DNA from 3 places in the Phytohabitans rumicis genome. Region 1 is predicted to be linked to each of the others. Evidence: riboswitches for the same ligand, from Rfam matches in the RefSeq annotation. Region 1 holds a riboswitch; each other region holds the start of a gene.
What was found. A riboswitch is a leader RNA that binds a small molecule or an ion and turns the genes downstream of it on or off. The one in region 1 is predicted to bind cyclic di-AMP.

Region 1 (6,067 bases):
TGGCGTCCACGCCGCTCGGCCGCAACCCGATGTCCTTGAGCAGCGGCGAAGCCGCGTCCGGCGCGGTGTGCAGGATGACCGCCGAGGATCCGCGCGGCGTGCACGGCTGGGACGCGACGCTGCCGCACCCGACGAACGCCGGCTTGTTGGTCGCGAAGTCCGGGTCGATCGTCACCATGCCGCTGCCCGGCCAACCGGTCGTCCTAAATGGAGCCTTCAGCAGGTCGAAGTAGTGCGACCAGTCCCAGTACGGACCCGGGTCCCAGTGCATGCCGCGCACGTTCGCCGGGATGGTGCCGGGCACGTTGTCGTGGCCGATGATGTGGTTGCGGTCCAGCGGGATGCCGAGCCGCGTCGCCAGGTACCGCACCAGCTTCGCCGACGTGCGGTACATCGCCTCGGTGTACCAGGTGCCCTGCGCGGCGAAGCCCTCGTGCTCCAGCCCGATCGCCTTGGCGTTGACGTACCAGTTGCCGGCGTGCCAGCCCACGTCCTTGGCCTTGAGGTGCTGGGCGATGTGCCCGTCGACCGAGCGCAGCGTGTACTGCCAGCTCACATATTTTGGATCCAGTACCAAGTTGACGGAGGGCTGGAAGTACCCCTCGGTGTCGTGGATGACGATGTACTCGATCTTCTGCTGCTTGGGCCGGTTGCCCAGGTCGTGGTTGCCGTAGTCGGGGTTGCCGTTGTTGTCCAGGAACTCCTGGTACGGCGCCGGAATCCACTCGCAGGAGATGTCCACCGGGCACTCCAGGCCGTCCGGGCGGGCCAGCTTGCGCAGCCCGAGCCGGTCCAGCCAGCCGCGCGCCGGGTTGACGCTCCGCGCGGCCAGCGTCACGCTCTGCCCGTCGTCGGTCACCCGCGCGACGCCCTCGCGGATCGTCGTGAAGACCTGGTCGGCAAAGGCCGCCGCGGCATCGGCACTGTCCGCGCCGCTGTACCTGGCCACCGCGCCGTACCAGGCCGCCGGGTCGCTCGCGCTCCCCGTCGGTCCAGCGATGCTTTCCTGGTACGCGGAAAGGAGTGCCGCCCCACCCCGGATGTTCTCGGTCGGGCTGGTGCGCAGCGCCTCCTCGGTCGCGCCGGTGAGCGCCGCGGCACGGTCGAGCGTCTGCAGCGCCTCGGGAGCGGGCGCCGGCACACCCACCGAGGCGACGTCCTTGGTGCTTCGGGCGTCGTCGCCCCGGGCGTCCTCGGCGTCGTCGTCGTGGTGGTTTCCGCCGGGTAGCGACGTCACGTACGTGGCGTCGGTAAGGTGCATCGGGCCGTAGCCGGCGCTGGTGCTGGGCGTGCCGGCGTTGGTGTCCCACCGGGACTCCAGGTACGACACGCCGAGCAGGACGCTCTCGGGTACGCCGAACTCCGCCGCGGCGGCCGCGTACTCCTGCTGTCGGGTGTCGGTTGATGGGCTGGTCGCGGGGGCGGGCGTGGTCGACACCAGCGTCGCCGCGCCGACCACCGCCGTACTGAGCACGATTCGCGTTGTAAGACGGGGCATGGTCAATAGATTACGAGACTTCGCGCCTACATGTAAGAAAGCTTCACGCGCTCCTGAAATCTAGCTCTGCGAGTGATTGTCTGAGTTGCCCTGGAATCTCCACAATCGAGCAATGTCGCGCGAAATGCACATGACGCGCCGATGGGGCGTACCCCTGCTTGGACTGGTGTGTGTGGCGCTGGCCGCGACCGCGAAGCCCGCGCCGGGTGGGCCGCCGTCGGTGTCGGTGCGGTACACGTTCGACGGCTGGTTCACCGGCTCGGTGCCGGATGCCGCCGGGCGGCACCCGCTGCGGACGCGGGGTGTCGTGGGCTTCACCGAGCGCGGCGGCGGGTGGGCGGCACGGTTTCCGGACCGGTGCGACGGCGCCGGCTGCCCCCGGGCGATCCTGGAGAGCGGGCCGGCGCCCGAGCTCAATCCGGGCACCCGCGCGCTGCGCTACGGCGCCTCGGTGCTGATGACGGCCGCCGACGCCGGCGACGGCGCGAACGTTGTGCAGAAAGGGTTTTCGACCGGCGGCGTCACCCAGCTCAAGCTCCAGGTCGACGGCCGCGCCGGCCAGCCGAGCTGCGTGGTCGCCAGCACCACGACGATCTACCGGGTGATCGCGCCGGTGACCGTGACCGACGGCCGGTGGCACGCGCTCGCCTGCACCCGGGCCGGCTCGACGCTGTCGATTTTCGTCGATGCGGTGCCGCGCGGCTCGGTCCACGTGCCGCCCGGGGTGTCCATTGTGAATTCCGAACCGCTGCGAATCGGCGGCAAGAACGTCTCCGTCGACAATGACCAGTACGCCGGACTGCTGGACGACGTGTTTCTGTCTATTGACTAGCATCGTTTCGATATACGATGCGCTACCGTGCGCACACGGACCGAACTAGTGCCCCCGTACCGCTTGCGGGTCGATTGCGCCGCTCCTACCCTTGGGGATCGTTGAGCCGGAGGTCGGCCTCCCAGCCTGGGAGACCACGGCTCAGCCCGCCGAGTCGGTCAGACAACGAGCCGGGGAACCACGCAACTTGGGGTGAATCCGCGATCCGCGGTAGGGCGTTCTTCCCGCCCGAACCCGTCAGCTAACCCGGTAGGCGGCCAGGGAGAAGGAGTTCGGACTCCGGTGGCAGGCTATGCCGCGCGTCGCTCCATCATTACCGCGTTCCTCGCATGCGCCGCCGTGCTGTCCAGCGGCACGGTCGTGCACGCCGCGCCGTCCCCCGCCGAGATCGAGAAGCAGATCGACGCGGCGTTCGAGAAGCTCGAGCCGGTGCTTGAGCGCCACAACGCCACCCGGATCGATCTGGCCGCCAAGCGTAAGCAGGCCGACGCGCTCGCCAAGAAGATCGCGCCGCTGCAACTCCAGATCGACCTGGCGATGACCCGGGTCGGCGAGTTCGCCGTGGAGCGCTACAAGGGCGGAAACTTCTCCGCGTTCAACGCGCTCCTGACGAGCGGCACGCCGACGACGTTCGCCGACCAACTGGAGCTGCTGGACGTCTTCGCCCGCCGTTCCCAGGCCGAAGTCCAGCAGGTCATCGACCTCAAGGAACGCTACGCCAAGCAGAAGGCCCCACTGGACGCGTTGGTCAGCCAGCTGACCGAGGCCGAGGCCGACCTGGCGGTGAAGAAGAAGCAGCTCGACGGCGAGATCGACAAGCTGGAAAAGGCGCGCCTGGCCGCGTACGGCAGCGGTGGCGGCGTCGGTGAGCTGAGGCCCGCGGCGTGCCCGTACTCGTACGACGGCAGCGCCGGCACCAAGGCGGCCAAGTTCGCCTGCGCGCAGATCGGCTCGGATTACGTCTTCGGCGCCGAGGGTCCCGACGCGTACGACTGCTCCGGGCTGACCATGAAGTCCTGGCAGGCCGCCGGCGTCTCGCTGCCGCACAACGCCGCCCGCCAGAAGGGCACGGTCGATCCGGTCAGCAGTCGAAGCAACCTGAAGGTCGGCGATCTCGTCTTCTACTACAGCGACGTCCATCACGTGGGCATCTACGTCGGCGGCGGCTACATCGTGGACGCGTCCAAGCCCGGGGTACCGGTCCGGATGCGCACGATCAACGCCGCGCCGATCAATGGCTACGGCCGACCGGGCTAGCGTTACCCACCCCCGTGGCCGCGCCTGTCGCGTGTTCCCCCGTCACGCGACCCGCACCGGCCAGAGAAAAAAAGACGCCCTCCCATCCACCCGGGATGGGAGGGCGTCTTCTCGGTTAACGTGCTGTCGGCCAGGTCCGCCAGTTCTTCCAGGCCCTACTCGGAGTGGGCCCGCGCTGACCCTGGTACCGCGAGCCGTACACGCTCGACCCGTACGGGTGCTCGGCCGGCGACGACAGCCGGAAGATGCACAGCTGACCGATCTTCATGCCCGGCCACAGGGTGATCGGCAGGTTCGCCACGTTGGAGAGCTCGAGCGTGACGTGCCCGCTGAACCCCGGGTCGATGAAACCGGCGGTCGAATGCGTCAGCAGGCCGAGACGGCCCAGGCTCGACTTCCCCTCGAGGCGGCCGGCAAGCTGGTCGCCCAGCGAGATAACTTCCAGCGTGGAGGCCAGCACGAACTCGCCCGGATGCAACACGAACGGCTGACCGGCCGGCACCTCGACCTGCGAGGTGAGATCGTCTTGCCGTACCGACGGGTCGATGTGCGTGTACAGGTGGTTGTTGAACACGCGGAAGATCCGGTCCAGCCGGACGTCAATGCTGGACGGCTGGACCAGGTCCGGCTCGAACGGGTCGAGCGCGAGGTTGCCCGCCTTGATCTCGCTGACGAGGTCGCGGTCGGAGAGCAGCATGCGACACACCATAGGGGACTACCTTGCTCGTACATACGTTCGATAAGATGCTGGCATGGCATCTTGGTCTGAGTTCGTCACCGATGAGCCCCGCCTGGCCGAGGCGATCCGCTCCCTCATGCAGCAGTACGGTCCGGGTCTGGGCTACCTCGCGACCGTGCGCGCCGACGGCGGACCGCGGGTGCATCCGGTGTCACCGGTGATCACGGACGAGGGCCTCTACTGCTTCGTCGTCGACTCGCCCAAGCGGCGTGACCTGGAGCGCGACGGCCGCTACGCGCTCCACTCCTTCCCGCCCGAGGACAGCGACGACGAGGCGTACCTGGCCGGCCGCGCCCAGGTCGTCACCGACCGCGCCAAGGTGGCCCGCCTCGCCGGCAACCTGCGGGCCGCACCGCAGGTCGACTGGCGGCTGTTCGAGTTCACGGTCGACGTGGCGATGCTGGCCCGGCACGGACGCAACGGCGCCACCCCGTTCACGGTCGGCACGCCCGAGCGCCCCGCGGTGCAGGTGTGGCTCGACCCGACGGCCGCCTCTTCGGCTACGGCGTCCTCGGCTACGGCGTCCGACAGGCGTTCCAGGCGTTCGACCTGCGCGTCGCCTGGCCTGCGGTGATAGTCCCTGGGCGGTGTGCCCGTGGTGGCTGGGTTGTGATGTACAGTGGTGTCCGCTTGCGGGTGTAGTTCAATGGCAGAACATCAGCTTCCCAAGCTGACAGTGAGGGTTCGATTCCCTTCACCCGCTCCAACGATGCCTACCGGCTCGCGCGCTCCGCTGAGTCGAGCCAAATCAGCGCCGATTCGATCTTCTGACTAATCTTCACGTGCGCGCCGTCGCGATCCGGATCAAGGTCAGCGCTGATCGCATCGATCTCCGTCCGCAATTCCACGATTGTGCCCCGTATATCTGAAGGCTCATCGACGGCGGCCGAGTCCAGCGCCCGCGCGTCGCGCCAGTCCCAGGCTGTGACGACCAAGCCTGTTACCAGCTTCGCCAGGACCCCCGTGCCGCCGAGCGCCACCGCCAGCACAAGCGGCCGGCTCGGGTCTGGCACGGCCAGGAGCACAGCCACACATGCCACCACATGTAGGAACGTGATCAGCACTGAGCTCGCCATCATTCTGCGGGAGACGGTGGGAGCCGGCTCGATCACCTCTACGGCCGCGTGCAGGCTCTCGGCGGTGAGTTCCAGGCCGCCGATCACGCCCGCGCGGAAGCGCCGGCCCTTGAGTTCCGCGTGCTGACAGGTCACCGCCGCACGTTCCGCCATCTCTTCGGCGGCCCGCAGCCTGGTCGCGATCTCCCTCACCGGTCGTGGTCCAGGGCGTCGAGCCAGATTTCGATGGAGTGGATCGCCTGGCACACGGACCGGTCGGCGCGAGTTAACCAGGCGAGGTGGCCGTTGCGCCGGCGCAGCCAGTCGAAGCCGGTGGCGGTCCGCCCGACGTACCCGAACCGATCTGTGGCGGCGCGCTGTCTCATCTCCCCGCGCAGTTCGTCTCGTGCGGCCCACAGCAGCCGGAGGACCTGATCCGCCGGGTCGAGACCGGCCGGCATGCTGATTTCCGGTGGCGGCTCCGGTCGCCGGGTTCGCCGCCGATTGACCCTGTCCGCCAGCACGTTGTGCAAAGTAAACATCGGCCAGTACAGGCCAAGCACCACCACAATGGTGACGCCGATGAGCCCTCCGCTGACCGTGGCCGCTGTCCACGCGCCTACCGCGGCCACCGCCATGCCGAGCCAGGTCCGCGTCCAACTGGACAGTCCGCCGGCCGCCCGAGC
Region 2 (6,067 bases), 500 kb from region 1:
CGTACGCGGGGTCACGGAGCTGGACCGGTACGACCCGCCGGGCGGTCCCGTCGGCCTGCACCGTCAGCAGCTGGGAGTTGAGCGACCCGTTCGGAAACTGGACGTACGCCAGCCGGCGGCCGTCCGGTGACCACACCGGGAAGCAGCCGCCCGTCTGGTCCACTTCCGCGACCGGAGAGCCGTCCGCGTCGGCGACCATCAGCGCGCTGTCTTCCCAGCCACCCGAGACGAACGCGACCCGGCCGCCGTCCGGTGACCAGGACGGCCGGCCGCAGTCGCTCTGCAGCTCCTGCGTGCCGACCTTGGTCGCCTCCGAGCCGTCGGTGCGACCGACCATGACGGCGCCGTCGACCGTGACCCAGGCGGCGCGGTGCCCGTCCGGGGACAGGGCCACGGTCTCGCCGAGCGCGCCCGAGGGGAACTTCGCGAACTCCTCCAGCTCGCCGCCGGGTGCGAGCCGGTAGACCGTGTACGCCGGCAGCTCCGACGAGGCGAAGTACACGGTCCCGGGAATGGTGACCACGGGCTCGGCCGGCGGGAGGGCCCGCTCCGACGGGAGTGCCCGCACCGCGCCGTACGTGGCGCCGGCGGCCAGGGCGACGACGGCGAGCGACCCTGCGACGGCACGACGGGCGCGCAGCCGCCGGGAGGTGGCGAGCACCCGGTCGTGCAGGTCGACCGGCTGGACGTCCTCGGCGAGCTCGGTCAGGGCCGTCGAAAGGGAGTTCTTCACAGCGCTCCTTCCCCAAGGTGGGTCCGCAGGCGGGCCAGCGCGCGGGCGCACGTCGACTTGACGGTGCCGAGGGTGACGCCCAGCATCTCGGCGGTCTCGACCTCGGTGCGGTCCTCGAAGAACCGCAGCACGAGGACCGCCCGCTGCTTCGCGGTCAGCCGCATCAGCGCGGCCTGCAGGGTGAGGCGGAGGGCGACGCCGTCGGCCGACGATGCCTGCGCGGACGGCCGCGGCTCGGGCACCGCGTCGGCAAGCGATTCCGGTACGCGCCGCCGGCGCCACCAGTTGACCTGCAGGTGGTACATGGTCCGCCGGGTGTACGCCTCGGCATTGCCGGTGTCCCGCAGCCGCCGCCAGGCCCGGTGCGTACGGGCGAGCGCCGACTGCACCAGGTCCTCCGCGAGGTGCTGGTCTCCGGTCAGCAGGTACGCCGAGCGCAGCAACGCCGGCGTGCGGGACCGGACGAACGCGTCGAAGTCCACGCTTTCCGCCCCGGTAGGCACCGTCACAAGAAGTGGCACGCCACCCAAGACGTCTCCCACCCGGTAGAGGGTTGCCGATCGACCGCATCTCATGGGCACACTGGGGCGATGTCGCCAGCCCCACCCCGCGGCCCGATCGCGGCGGTCCTCGCTTTCGTCGTCCTCGCCACGGTCGGGGTGGCGCGCTGGCAGGCGCGCCCGGACCCGGCGGACGAGGTGGCCACCTCGGCGGTGGCCCGGGGCAGTTGCGCCGGGCGGCCCATGGAGGCGACCCACCAGCTGCGCGGCATGTGGCTCACTACGGTCAGCAACATCGACTGGCCGAGCCGCCCCGGCCTGGACGCCGAGACGGTCAAGAAGGAGTATCGCGGCTGGCTCGACCTGGCGCAGCAACGCGGGCACAACGCGGTTTTCGTCCACGTACGCCCCAGCGGCGACGCGTTCTGGGAGTCGACGTACGCGCCGTGGTCGTACTGGCTGACCGGCCGCAAGGACGGGCAGAGCCCCGGGTGGGACCCGATGGAGTTCATGGTCGCCGAGGCGCACGCCCGCAACATCGAGTTCCACGCCTGGTTCAACCCGTACAAAGCGGGCCAGACCGGGGTCATCAACGAGCTGCCGGTCGACCATCCGCTGCGCGCGCACCCGGACTGGGCGGTGGCGTACCCGGCGAAGGGCAAGGGCAGCCGCCTGTACTACAACCCGGGCATCCCCGAGGCGCGGCGGTTCGTCGAGGACTCGATCCTCGACGCGGTCACCCGGTACGACATCGACGGCGTGCACTTCGACGACTTTTTCTACCCGTACCCGGTCAAAAAGGAAGATTTCTCCGACGCGAAGGCTTTCCAGCAGTACGGCAACGGCCTGTCCAAGGCGGACTGGCGCCGGCAGAACGTCAACCTGTTCGTCCAGGAGACCAACCAGCGGGTCAAGGAAGCCAAGCCGTGGATGAAGTTCGGCATCAGCCCGTTCGGCATCTGGCGGAACGCCGCCAACGACCCGCTCGGCTCGCAGACCCGCGGGCTGCAGAGCTATGACGCGATCTACGCGGACACCCGGCTCTGGGTGAAGGAACGCTGGGTCGACTACATCGTGCCGCAGCTCTACTGGCACATCGGCTTCGCCATCGCCGACTACGCGAAGCTGCTGCCCTGGTGGTCCGAGGTGATCAAGGGCAGCGGGGTGCAGCTCTACATCGGCATGGCGGACTACCGCATCGGCCAGTCGGGGGCCTGGCGCAACCCGGCCCAGCTGGACCAGCAGCTCACGCTCAACAGCAAGCATCCGGTCAGCGGCACCGTTCATTTCAGCGCCAAGCAGGTACGCGCCGACCGGCTGGGCGCGGTCACCCGGTACGCGAAGGCGCACTACGCCGCGCCCGCCCTGGTGCCGCCCATGTCACACCTCCGCGGTGATCTGCCCGACACACCGAAGATCCAGGAGGCGGAGTACGACGACGGCGGGGTGAAGCTCCGCTGGTCAAAGACGGGGACCAGCTATGCGGTGTACCGGGTCGACGGCGACGCGGCCAATCTCGTGGCCACGACACGCGACACGAGCTGGGCGGACACCGGCGCAACCGAGGACCGGTCGTACACCTATTGCGTGACCGCCCTGGACCGGTTGTGGAACGAAACAAGCCCGAGCGAACCGCGGGTCGTTGACTGAACAATTACCGAACGTCGTTGCCCAGTAACACCTTTTGCCTGGTCAGAGCAATATCGAAGTCCACTCTCGATCCGGTAAGCTTTCCGGCGGTCTCCGCCCGGCGGCGCCCCACGGTGCCGGCGGTGACCGCCGCCTAATTGCTCACGCTGAGCGAGCCGGGGAACCACCGTAAGTGGGGTGAATCCGCAACCGCGGTAGGGATCGTTCCCGTCCCGAACCCGTCAGCTAACTCGGTAGGCGGCCGACGGGAGGAACGTGTATGACGGCATCCGTACGTCGCCGGCGCTTGTCGCTGGCTGTTGCCCTGGTCGCCGCGGCGGCCGCGTTGTCCGGAGTGGCGATCGGGCCAAGTGGTGGAGCGGCGGCAGCGTCGCCGGTGGCGTTAGCGCCCACGCCGAACCCGGGCGACGAGGGGGCACACCGCTCCTGCGGGACGTGCTGGAGTCCACCAGCCGCGGGTACGTCGAAGCCCGCAATGCCGTCACCAAGTCGCGCAACCGGCAGTTGCAGCTCTCCCTTGAGCTCCGCAAGGCGGAAGAGCAGATCAAGGCGATGGAGCCCGAGGTCGCGCTGCTGGCCGGCTCGGCGTACCGGAATGGCCGGATCGGGCCGATGACCCTGCTGCTCAACAGCGCCTCGCCCGACGAGTTCCTGCAGCGGGCCGCGGCGCTGGACATGCTGGCCGCCCGCGACAACGCGCGGCTGGCCAAGCTCAAGGCGGCCCTCGACCAGGCATCGCGGGCCAAGGCGGCGATCGACGCCGAGGTCAAGGACGAGCAGAAGCAGCTCACCATCATGGCCAAGCAGAAGTCCGAGGCGGAGAAGGCGCTGAAGCTGGTCGGCGGCAAGGCGACCGGCGGCTTCGTCAACGCGAACTCGCCGCTGGCGAAGCAGGCGCCGCGCAACAACGACGGCGGGTTCTCCGCGCAGAGTTGCTCGGAGGACGACCCGACCACCGGGCGCTGCATCACGCCCCGGACGCTGCACATGCTCAAGGAGACGCAGCGCCTCATCGCCCAGATCCATCCGAACGACAAGGGCGCCAAGCGGTTCGTGAGCTGCTTCCGGTCGGGCGGGCCGTTTGAGCACCCGAAGGGCCGGGCCTGCGACTGGTCGGCCCAGAAGAGCAACTTCGGCGGCGACGCGACCGGGGACGACAAGTTCTACGGCAACAACCTGGCCGCGTTCTTCGTGCGCAACGCCGACCGGCTGGGCGTCATGTACGTGATCTGGTACCGGCAGTTCTGGTCACCGGCGACGGGGTGGAAGTCGTACGGCGGCGCGAACGGCGACCCGTCCAGCGACCACACCAACCACGTACACATCTCGATGCTGTAAGGGCCTGCCAGCGCGGTGCGCTGGCAGGCCCCGTGGCCTTGCGTGCCGTCAGGCGTCGGGCATCCGGCGGGCCGGGGCCCGCCCGAAGGGCTGCCGCGGCGGCGGACCGACCGGCGGCAGCGCCGGGATCGGCCGGCTGAGCGGCGCGTCGCTGGTCACGGTCACATGCTCCCCATGGTGTACGAGGTCGAGCTTGGCCCCGTCGTGACCGTTGCGCAGCGAGTAGGTCACCTCGTGCTGGGTCACGTCGACCCGCAGCCGCAGCCCGCGCCACAGCATGGAGAACTCCATGCGGTTGATCCGGCTCGGCAGCCGCGGCGCGAACGACAGCTCGCCGCCGTGGTCGCGCATGCCGCCGAGACCGGCCACGATGGCGAGCCAGGCGCCGGCGAGCGCGGCGATGTGCAGGCCCTCGCGGGTGTTGTTGTGGATGTCGTGCAGGTCCATCAGGGCGGCCTCGCCCAGATAGTCGTGGGCCAACTCGAGGTGGCCCACCTCGGCCGCCATGACCGCCTGGGTGCACGTCGACAGCGACGAGTCGCGCACGGTGCGCTGCTCGTAGTAGGCGAAGTTGCGCGCCTTCTGCTCGGGCGTGAACGCGTCACCCCGCCAATGCATCGCCAGCACCAGGTCGGCCTGCTTGAGGACCTGCTTGCGGTACAGGTCGAAGTACGGGTAGTTCAGCAGCAGCGGGTACTTGCCCGGCGGGGTGGCCGCGAAGTCCCACTCCTGGAGCCGGGTGAACTCCTCACACTGCTGGTGGACGCCCAACTCCTCGTCGTACGGGACGTGCATGGCCGCGGCGGCGTCACGCCACGACGCGGCCTCTTCCTCGTCGACGCCGAGCCGGCGGGCCTGCTCGGGGTGGCGCAGCGACGCCTCGGCGGCGCCGATCATGTTCTTCTGCGCCATCAGGTTGGTGTAGATGTTGTCGTTAACAACCGCGGTGTACTCGTCCGGCCCGGTGACCCCGTCGATGTGGAACACCCCGTGCCGGTCGTGGTGGCCCAGCGAGCGCCACAGCCGGGCGGTGTCCACCAGCAGTTCCAGGCCGACCTCGCGCTCGAAGTCGTAGTCGCCGGTGGCCACCACGTACCGCATCACCGCGTCCGCGATGTCCGCGCCGATGTGGAACGCCGCCGTGCCCGCCGGCCAGTACCCCGAACACTCCTGCCCGCGGACCGTACGCCAGGGGAACGCCGCGCCCTTGAGGCCCAGCGTCTGCGCCCGCTCCCGGGCCAGGTCGAGCGTGGCGTGCCGCCACCGCAGGCCGTGCGTGACCGCCTCCGGCTGGGTGTACGTCAACACCGGCAGCACGAACGTCTCGGTGTCCCAGAACACGTGGCCGTCGTACCCGGGTCCGGTGAGGCCCTTGGCTGCGATGGGCCGCATCTCCGCGCGGGCGCCGGCCTGCAGGAGGTGGAAGAGCGCGAAGCGCGCGGCCTGCTGCACCTCGGGGTCGCCATCCAGCCGCACGTCGGCGGCGTCCCAGAAGGCGTCGAGGTACTTGCGCTGCTCGGACAGCAGGCCGTCCCAGCCGGAGAACCGGGCCGACGCGATCGCCGCGCCCACCTGGTCCCGCAGCGCCGGGAACGAGCGCCGGCTGGACCAGCCGTACGCCAGCAGCTTGACGACCCGCAGCTTCTCGCCGGGCTTCAACACGCACGCCACCGTGGTACGCGCGAAGTCCGGGTATGCCTCGGTGTTGACCGACGTGCGCTCGGGCCCGCTGATCTCGTGCTCCATCGCGGCGGCCATCCGCAGGTTGCTCTTCTTGGTGCGGTGGATGAGCATCCCGCCGGCCGCGGTGGCCAGGTGCTCCTCCGGCTTCAGCGGAGCCTTGAGT
Region 3 (6,067 bases), 1.8 Mb from region 1:
TAAGGGTCGGTTGGCGCGTAACATTGCCAGGCCGAACTTCCCCTGGGAGCCCCGAAAACTTGAGCGACGCCGCCACCACCCTGCAGCAGGAAATCGCCGCCGAGCAGCGCCACGTCGATCGCGTGTACGCCCGGCTGGCCGAATTGCGGCAGGCCGCCGCCCGTGCGGAGAAGGAGGGCTACCGCCTCGCCCGGGTGGGCAACTTCGGCGCCCTCGTCGAGCGGGACGCGATGGTCTTCCACGCCGCCCGGCGCCGCCACGCCCTGGACGCCGAGCACGAGGGGCTGGTGTTCGGCCGGCTCGATCTGCGCGAGGGCCCGGTGCTGCACGTCGGCCGGCTGGGCGTACGCGACGAGGAGGCCCAGCCGCTCGTCATCGACTGGCGGGCACCCGCCGCCGCGGCGTTCTACCAGGCCACGGCCGCCGACCCGCGGGGCGTCGTACGCCGTCGCATGATCCAGTCCAGCGGCGAGAAGGTCACCAACATCGAGGACGACCTGCTCGACCCGGCCGCCGCGCCGGAAGGCATGCGGGTCGTGGGCGACGGCGCACTGCTGGCCACCCTCGCCAAGGCGACCGGGCGGGGCATGCGCGACATCGTCGCCACCATCCAGCGCGAGCAGGACCAGGCGATCCGCTCCCCCGCGTCGGGCGTGACGATCGTCTCCGGCGGCCCGGGCACCGGCAAGACGGCCGTGGCGCTGCACCGCGCGGCGTACCTGCTCTACTCCGACCGCAGCCGCTTCGCGGGCGGCGGCATCATGGTCGTCGGCCCGTCCGGGGTGTTCGTGGAGTACATCGCCGCGGTGCTGCCGTCGCTCGGCGAGGAGGCCGCCACCCTGCACTCGCTCGGCTCGATCGTCGAGGACGTGACGGCCGCCCGCACCGACCCGACCGCGGTCGCCGCGGTCAAGGGCTCGCTGCGGATGCGCCGCGTCCTGGATCGGGCGGTCCGGGACGCCGTGCCGAACGGCCCGACCGACCTGCGCCTGCTCTACCGCGGCGACCTGCTGCGCCTCGGCACGGCCGAATTGGACGCGATCCGGGCCCGCGCGCTGCCCCGCGGCGCGCGCCGCAACGAGGTGCGCCGGGCCGGCATCGACGGCCTCTTCGAGGCACTGTGGGCGCAGGCGCAGGCCCATAAGATCGGTGGCCTGCCGTCGCAGATCGAGTTCGAGGACGACCTGGCCGAGCGGCCGGACTTCCGGGACTTCCTGCGCGCGTGGTGGCCCCGGCTGGCGCCCCGCCACGTGCTCGCCTGGCTGGCCGATCCGGCGCGCCTGCGGGCGTACACGTCGGGGATTTTGAGCGGTCCGGAGATCGCGCTGCTCGCGGACGCCTTCGTGCCCGGGGATCCGACCGTCGCGGACGTGGCGCTGCTCGACGAGTTGGACGAGATGCTCGGCCGGCCGCCGCAGCCGGCGCGCAAGCAGCGCGACCCGTTCCACGTGGTCGACGGCGTGCGCGAGGTGAGCACCTACGCGGACCGGCAGCGCGCGGCCCGCGCCGCCGCGGTGCGGCGTCCGGACGACTACCGCGAGTACGCCCACGTGGTGGTCGACGAGTCGCAGGACGTCTCGCCAATGCAGTGGCGGATGCTGGGCCGTCGCGGCCGGCTCGCCTCGTGGACCGTGGTCGGCGACCCGGCGCAGAGCGCCTGGACCGGCGACCCGACCGAGCTGGCCCGGGCCCGCGACCGCGCGCTGGGTAGCCGCCGGCGGCACGAGTTCACGCTCACCACGAACTACCGCAACTCCGCGGAGATCTTCGCGCTGGCCGCCGAGGTGATCCGTGAGGTCTCCCCCGGCATCACGCTGCCCCGGGCGGTGCGCTCCACCGGCGTACCCCCGGAGCAATTGACCCTGGCCCCGGCGGACCTGCCGGATGCGACCCGCAAGGCCGCGGCGCGGCTGCTGGATGAGGTCGAGGGCACGGTCGGCGTCATCGCGCCGGTGCCACGCCGCGACGAGGTCGCGGCGTGGCTCACCGAGCTGCCCGCGGACCGCTTGCAGGTGGTCACCAGCTTGCAGGCCAAGGGCATGGAGTACGACGGCGTGGCGCTGGTCGCGCCGGAGGAGATCCGGAAAGAGGACGGCGCGCGGACCCTCTACGTGGCCCTGTCCCGCGCGACCCAGCGCCTCGTCACGCTGTCCGCTTGACCGCGACCGCCGTGTACGTGGTGTCCGGCGTCGGCGTCGTGGTGAAGCGGGCGTTCGGCAGGTAGAGCCGGTCGCCGAACGCGGCGACGGTCGTGGGTACGTCGAAGTTCGGGCTGGTGAGGCGGGTGACCAGGGCACCGCTGGTGCCCCGCCGGTCGAGGCGGAAGACGGCGACCTGGTTGAGCCTGTTCTGCACCACGTAGAGGCTGCGGCCGAGCACCAGCAGCCCGTCGCCGTTGGTGAGGATCTCGCCGCCGAGGTCGACCTGGGTGGTCGCGCCGGTGGCCGGGTTGACCCGGAAGAGTCCGCCCGTGTTGGACTGCACGACCAGCAGCGCCCGCCCGTCCGGCGTGGGCGCGATCCCGTTGACGTTGAAGCCGGCCTGGTAGACGAGGTCGCCGCTGTACGGCAACGGGGTGAAGGCGCCGGGCCGCGTCACCTTGTAGAGGAACGGGTTGTTCGAGTCGGTGAAGAACGCCCCGAACGGGGTCACCACGACGTCGTTGATGAACGTCGGCGCGCTCGCGAACTGATACGACGCGAGGATCTCCCCGGTACGCGGGTCGACGACCCGGCCGTCGCCGGCTGCTCCGCCGGCGACGAAGAGGCCGTGGCGGTCGATTTTCAAGCCGACGGACGGCGTGCCCGGTCCGGGCGAGATGACCTTGCCGCGGCCGGTGACGAGGCTGGCCCGGTAGATGCGGCCGTCGGCGAGGGAGCCGAAGTAGGCGTACGGCTGCTTGCCGATGGCGATGCCCTCCGGCCGGAAGCCGTTGGGCAGCGCGATGACGTCGGGAAGGTGCTTCTGACCGGCGCTCGCGGCGCTTGGAACGCTGACGGTGGCCGCCGATATCGCTGCGGCGGCGGAGGACGTGAGGAGAGCACGACGAGTAAGCACACTTCGATCCACGCACATCACTGCCACTCGGTTCGATGGCATTGGATTTCAGTACCAGGTTTGCACACATTGCAATGTCAGCATATATTTGACGGCCATGGGTGCGGGACACGATCACGGGGCAGTGGCCACGCGGGCCGGTGAGCGCCATCGCGGGCGGCTGTGGGCGGCGTTTGCGCTGCTCGCGGCGTTCATGGTGATCGAGGCGGTCGCCGCGCTGCTGACCGGCTCGCTCGCCCTGCTGTCCGACGCCGGGCACATGTTCACCGACGTGCTCGGGATCGGGATGGCACTGGCGGCCATCTACGCTGCCTCGCGGGCCGCCGGCGATCCGCAGCGGACGTTCGGGCTGTACCGGCTGGAGGTGCTCGCGGCGCTCGGCAACGCGGTGCTGCTCTTCGGCGTGGCGATCTACGTCCTGATCGAGTCGGTACGCCGCTTCGCCGACCCGCCCGAGGTGCCCGCCGGCCCGATGCTCGTGGTCGCCGCGGCCGGGCTGGTCGCCAACCTCGTCGCGTTCGGCCTGCTGCGCTCCGGCGCGAAGGAGAGCCTGAACGTGCGCGGCGCGTACCTGGAGGTGCTCGGCGACCTGCTCGGCTCGGCCGGCGTGATCGTCGCGGCCGCGGTGATCGCCCTGACCGACTGGTGGTACGCCGACCCGATCGTCGCCGTCGCGGTGGGCCTGTTCATCCTGCCGCGCACCTGGAAGCTGGCCCGCGCGGCGGTGCGCATCCTCGTGCAGGCCGCGCCCGAGCACGTCGACGTGACCGCCGTACAGACCCGCCTGGCCGCCGTGCCCGGCGTGTGCGACGTGCACGACCTGCACGTGTGGACGCTCACCTCCGGCATGGACGTGGCGTCCGCCCACCTCACCCTCGACCCGGCCGCGCAGGTCGGCCCTGTTCTGGTCGCCGCGCGCGAGGCGCTGCACGACGACTTCGACATCGCGCACGCCACCCTCCAGGTCGAGCCGGCGGAGTCCTGCCAAGAGACCACATGGTGACCAATTCGTGACGGTCCGTACGAGACTGGGCACATCGATGACGAGCCGGTACGCTCGGCTCCGGCCACTGCCCGGCGGCGCCCCTCGGCGCCGGTGGTGGCTGCCGCCGAATCGCCGCATGCTCGGTCTCGCATCGAGCCTTGGGTGAGCCGGGGAACCACCGAACTACTGGGGTGAATCCGCGCGAGCGGTAGGGGTACTTCCGTCCCGAACCCGTCAGCTAACTCGGTAGGCGGCTGACTGGAAGGACGGTTGATGGCTCACGCCCGCAGCCGATTCGGGCTCGCCGCTGTGCTGCTCGCGGCCGCGTTCGCCCTGGTCGGCATCCACCCTGCACCGGCGGCCGCCGCGCCCAACGACCCCGAGGGCGGCACGGCCACGCTCCGCGATCAACTCGAAGCGGCGAGCAAGGGTTTCGTGGTCGCACAGTCCACACTGGCCAAGTCGAAGAAGCGGCAGCAGGAGCTGACCACGCAACTCGCCCAGGTGGAGCGCGACCTCGTCGTCAAGCAGTCCACGCTGGGTGAGGTGGCCAACACGGCGTACCAGCGGGGTCGTCTCGGTCCGATCTCGGCGCTGCTCAACAGCGACTCGCCGGAAGGCTTCATGGACCGGGCCGCGGCACTCGACGCGCTCGCCGCCACCGAGGACAAGAAGCTCCGCGACCTGCTCGACACCCAGGAAGATGTCAAGAACGCCAAGCTCGCGATCGACAACGAGATCCGCGAGCAGCAGAAGCAGGTCCAGGTCATGGCCGCCCGCAAGAAGCAGGCCGAAAACGCCCTCGCCGCCGAGGGTGGTGGCGACAGCGCAGACGGGCCGAGCGGCAGCGGCGCGGCGACCGCCAGCCAGGGACCGAGCGGCTCCGGCAGCTGCTCCGTCAAGGACCCGACCGGCACCGGCGGCTGCATCACCCCGCGGCTCCTGCACGCGTACAACGAGACGAAGAAGGCCGGCTTCAGCAAGTACGTCTACTGCTGGCGCAGCGGCGGCTCGGGTGAACACCCCAAGGGCCGGGCATGCGACTGGGCGGTGGCGTCGGGCGGCTTCGGCAGCGTGGCGAGCGGCAGCAACAAGGACTACGGCGACCGGCTCGCCAACTTCTACATCAAGAACGCGAGCGCTCTCGGCGTGCTCTACGTGATCTGGTTCCGCCGGATCTGGCTACCAAGCAGCGGCTGGAAGTCGTACAGCGGCAGCGGCAGCCCCTCCGCCGAACACACCGACCACGTCCACCTATCCGTAACGTAGCTCCGCTCCCTCGCTCCCTCGCTCCTCGCGCGCTCTGCTCGCGCTCGGCGCGGGCTCTGCTCGTCGATCAAGGGCAAACGGTCGTGGTTCGATCTCCGATCCGCGACCGTTTGCCCTTGATCGGCGTAGAAGTCCTTGATCGGCGTAGAAGTCCTTGATCGGCGCGGCCGCCCCACATGAGGCGGCACCCCGGTACGGGTGCGTGCAAACCCGTACCGGGGTGCCGTGACCCGGTCTCGCCGGTCTGGGGGGATGCGCGAGACCGGGCCGGGCGGGGTTGCCCCTTTACCCCTGTGTCCAAGCCTGTAAGAAAGGCGCTGCACCCTCGCTACGCGTTACACCCCCGGCACCCATCAGCCGGAACCGTCGACTTGGTGGGGCAAAGGTTGGTTCCCGCCCCCAGTAGGGGTCCCCTGCTGGGGGCGACGCGGGCGCGGAGCGGGACGCACCGCGGACGCCCGCCCGCCGATCAAGGGAAAGCCCGTCGATCAAGGGCAAATGGTCGTGGTTTGGAGATCAAAGCACGACCATTTGCCCTTGATCGACGCGCGCGCCCGGGCGCGCAGACGGACGCGCACGCACGGACGGGCAGACGGACGGGCACGTAGCCTGGCGGGGAGGGGAGGGCGATGAAGGTATTGGTTACCAACGACGATGGCATCGCCGCACCTGGGATCCGGGCGCTGGCTCGGGCGGCGGTGGACGCGGGGCTGGAGGTGGTGGTCGCCGCGCCGATCGAGGAGGCGAGCGGGATGA

Region 2: another riboswitch for cyclic di-AMP. It lies ahead of Prum_RS17035 (coiled-coil domain-containing protein); the one in region 1 lies ahead of Prum_RS19505 (C40 family peptidase).
Region 3: another riboswitch for cyclic di-AMP. It lies ahead of Prum_RS27980 (coiled-coil domain-containing protein); the one in region 1 lies ahead of Prum_RS19505 (C40 family peptidase).

Annotation. Positions count from the first base shown of each region.
Region 1 covers NZ_BLPG01000001.1:4,364,549-4,370,615, reverse strand. Annotated here, with positions in the region: gene Prum_RS19515 (N-acetylmuramoyl-L-alanine amidase) at 1-1,474, opposite strand, end outside; gene Prum_RS19510 (LamG domain-containing protein) at 1,611-2,330, shown strand; cyclic di-AMP (ydaO/yuaA leader) riboswitch at 2,468-2,600, shown strand; gene Prum_RS19505 (C40 family peptidase) at 2,613-3,587, shown strand; gene dcd (dCTP deaminase) at 3,703-4,284, opposite strand; gene Prum_RS19495 (pyridoxamine 5'-phosphate oxidase family protein) at 4,340-4,900, shown strand; tRNA gene Prum_RS19490 (tRNA-Gly) at 4,959-5,032, shown strand; gene Prum_RS19485 (hypothetical protein) at 5,040-5,594, opposite strand; gene Prum_RS19480 (hypothetical protein) at 5,591-6,067, opposite strand, start outside.
Region 2 covers NZ_BLPG01000001.1:3,861,573-3,867,639, forward strand. Annotated here, with positions in the region: gene Prum_RS17020 (TolB-like translocation protein) at 1-733, opposite strand, end outside; gene Prum_RS17025 (SigE family RNA polymerase sigma factor) at 730-1,254, opposite strand; gene Prum_RS17030 (glycoside hydrolase family 10-like protein) at 1,324-2,883, shown strand; cyclic di-AMP (ydaO/yuaA leader) riboswitch at 3,004-3,139, shown strand; gene Prum_RS17035 (coiled-coil domain-containing protein) at 3,319-4,221, shown strand; gene Prum_RS17040 (glycoside hydrolase family 65 protein) at 4,270-6,067, opposite strand, start outside.
Region 3 covers NZ_BLPG01000001.1:6,145,458-6,151,524, reverse strand. Annotated here, with positions in the region: gene Prum_RS28000 (alpha/beta fold hydrolase) at 1-3, shown strand, start outside; gene Prum_RS27995 (HelD family protein) at 60-2,159, shown strand; gene Prum_RS27990 (SMP-30/gluconolactonase/LRE family protein) at 2,143-3,069, opposite strand; gene Prum_RS27985 (cation diffusion facilitator family transporter) at 3,155-4,060, shown strand; cyclic di-AMP (ydaO/yuaA leader) riboswitch at 4,155-4,311, shown strand; gene Prum_RS27980 (coiled-coil domain-containing protein) at 4,316-5,311, shown strand; gene surE (5'/3'-nucleotidase SurE) at 5,941-6,067, shown strand, end outside.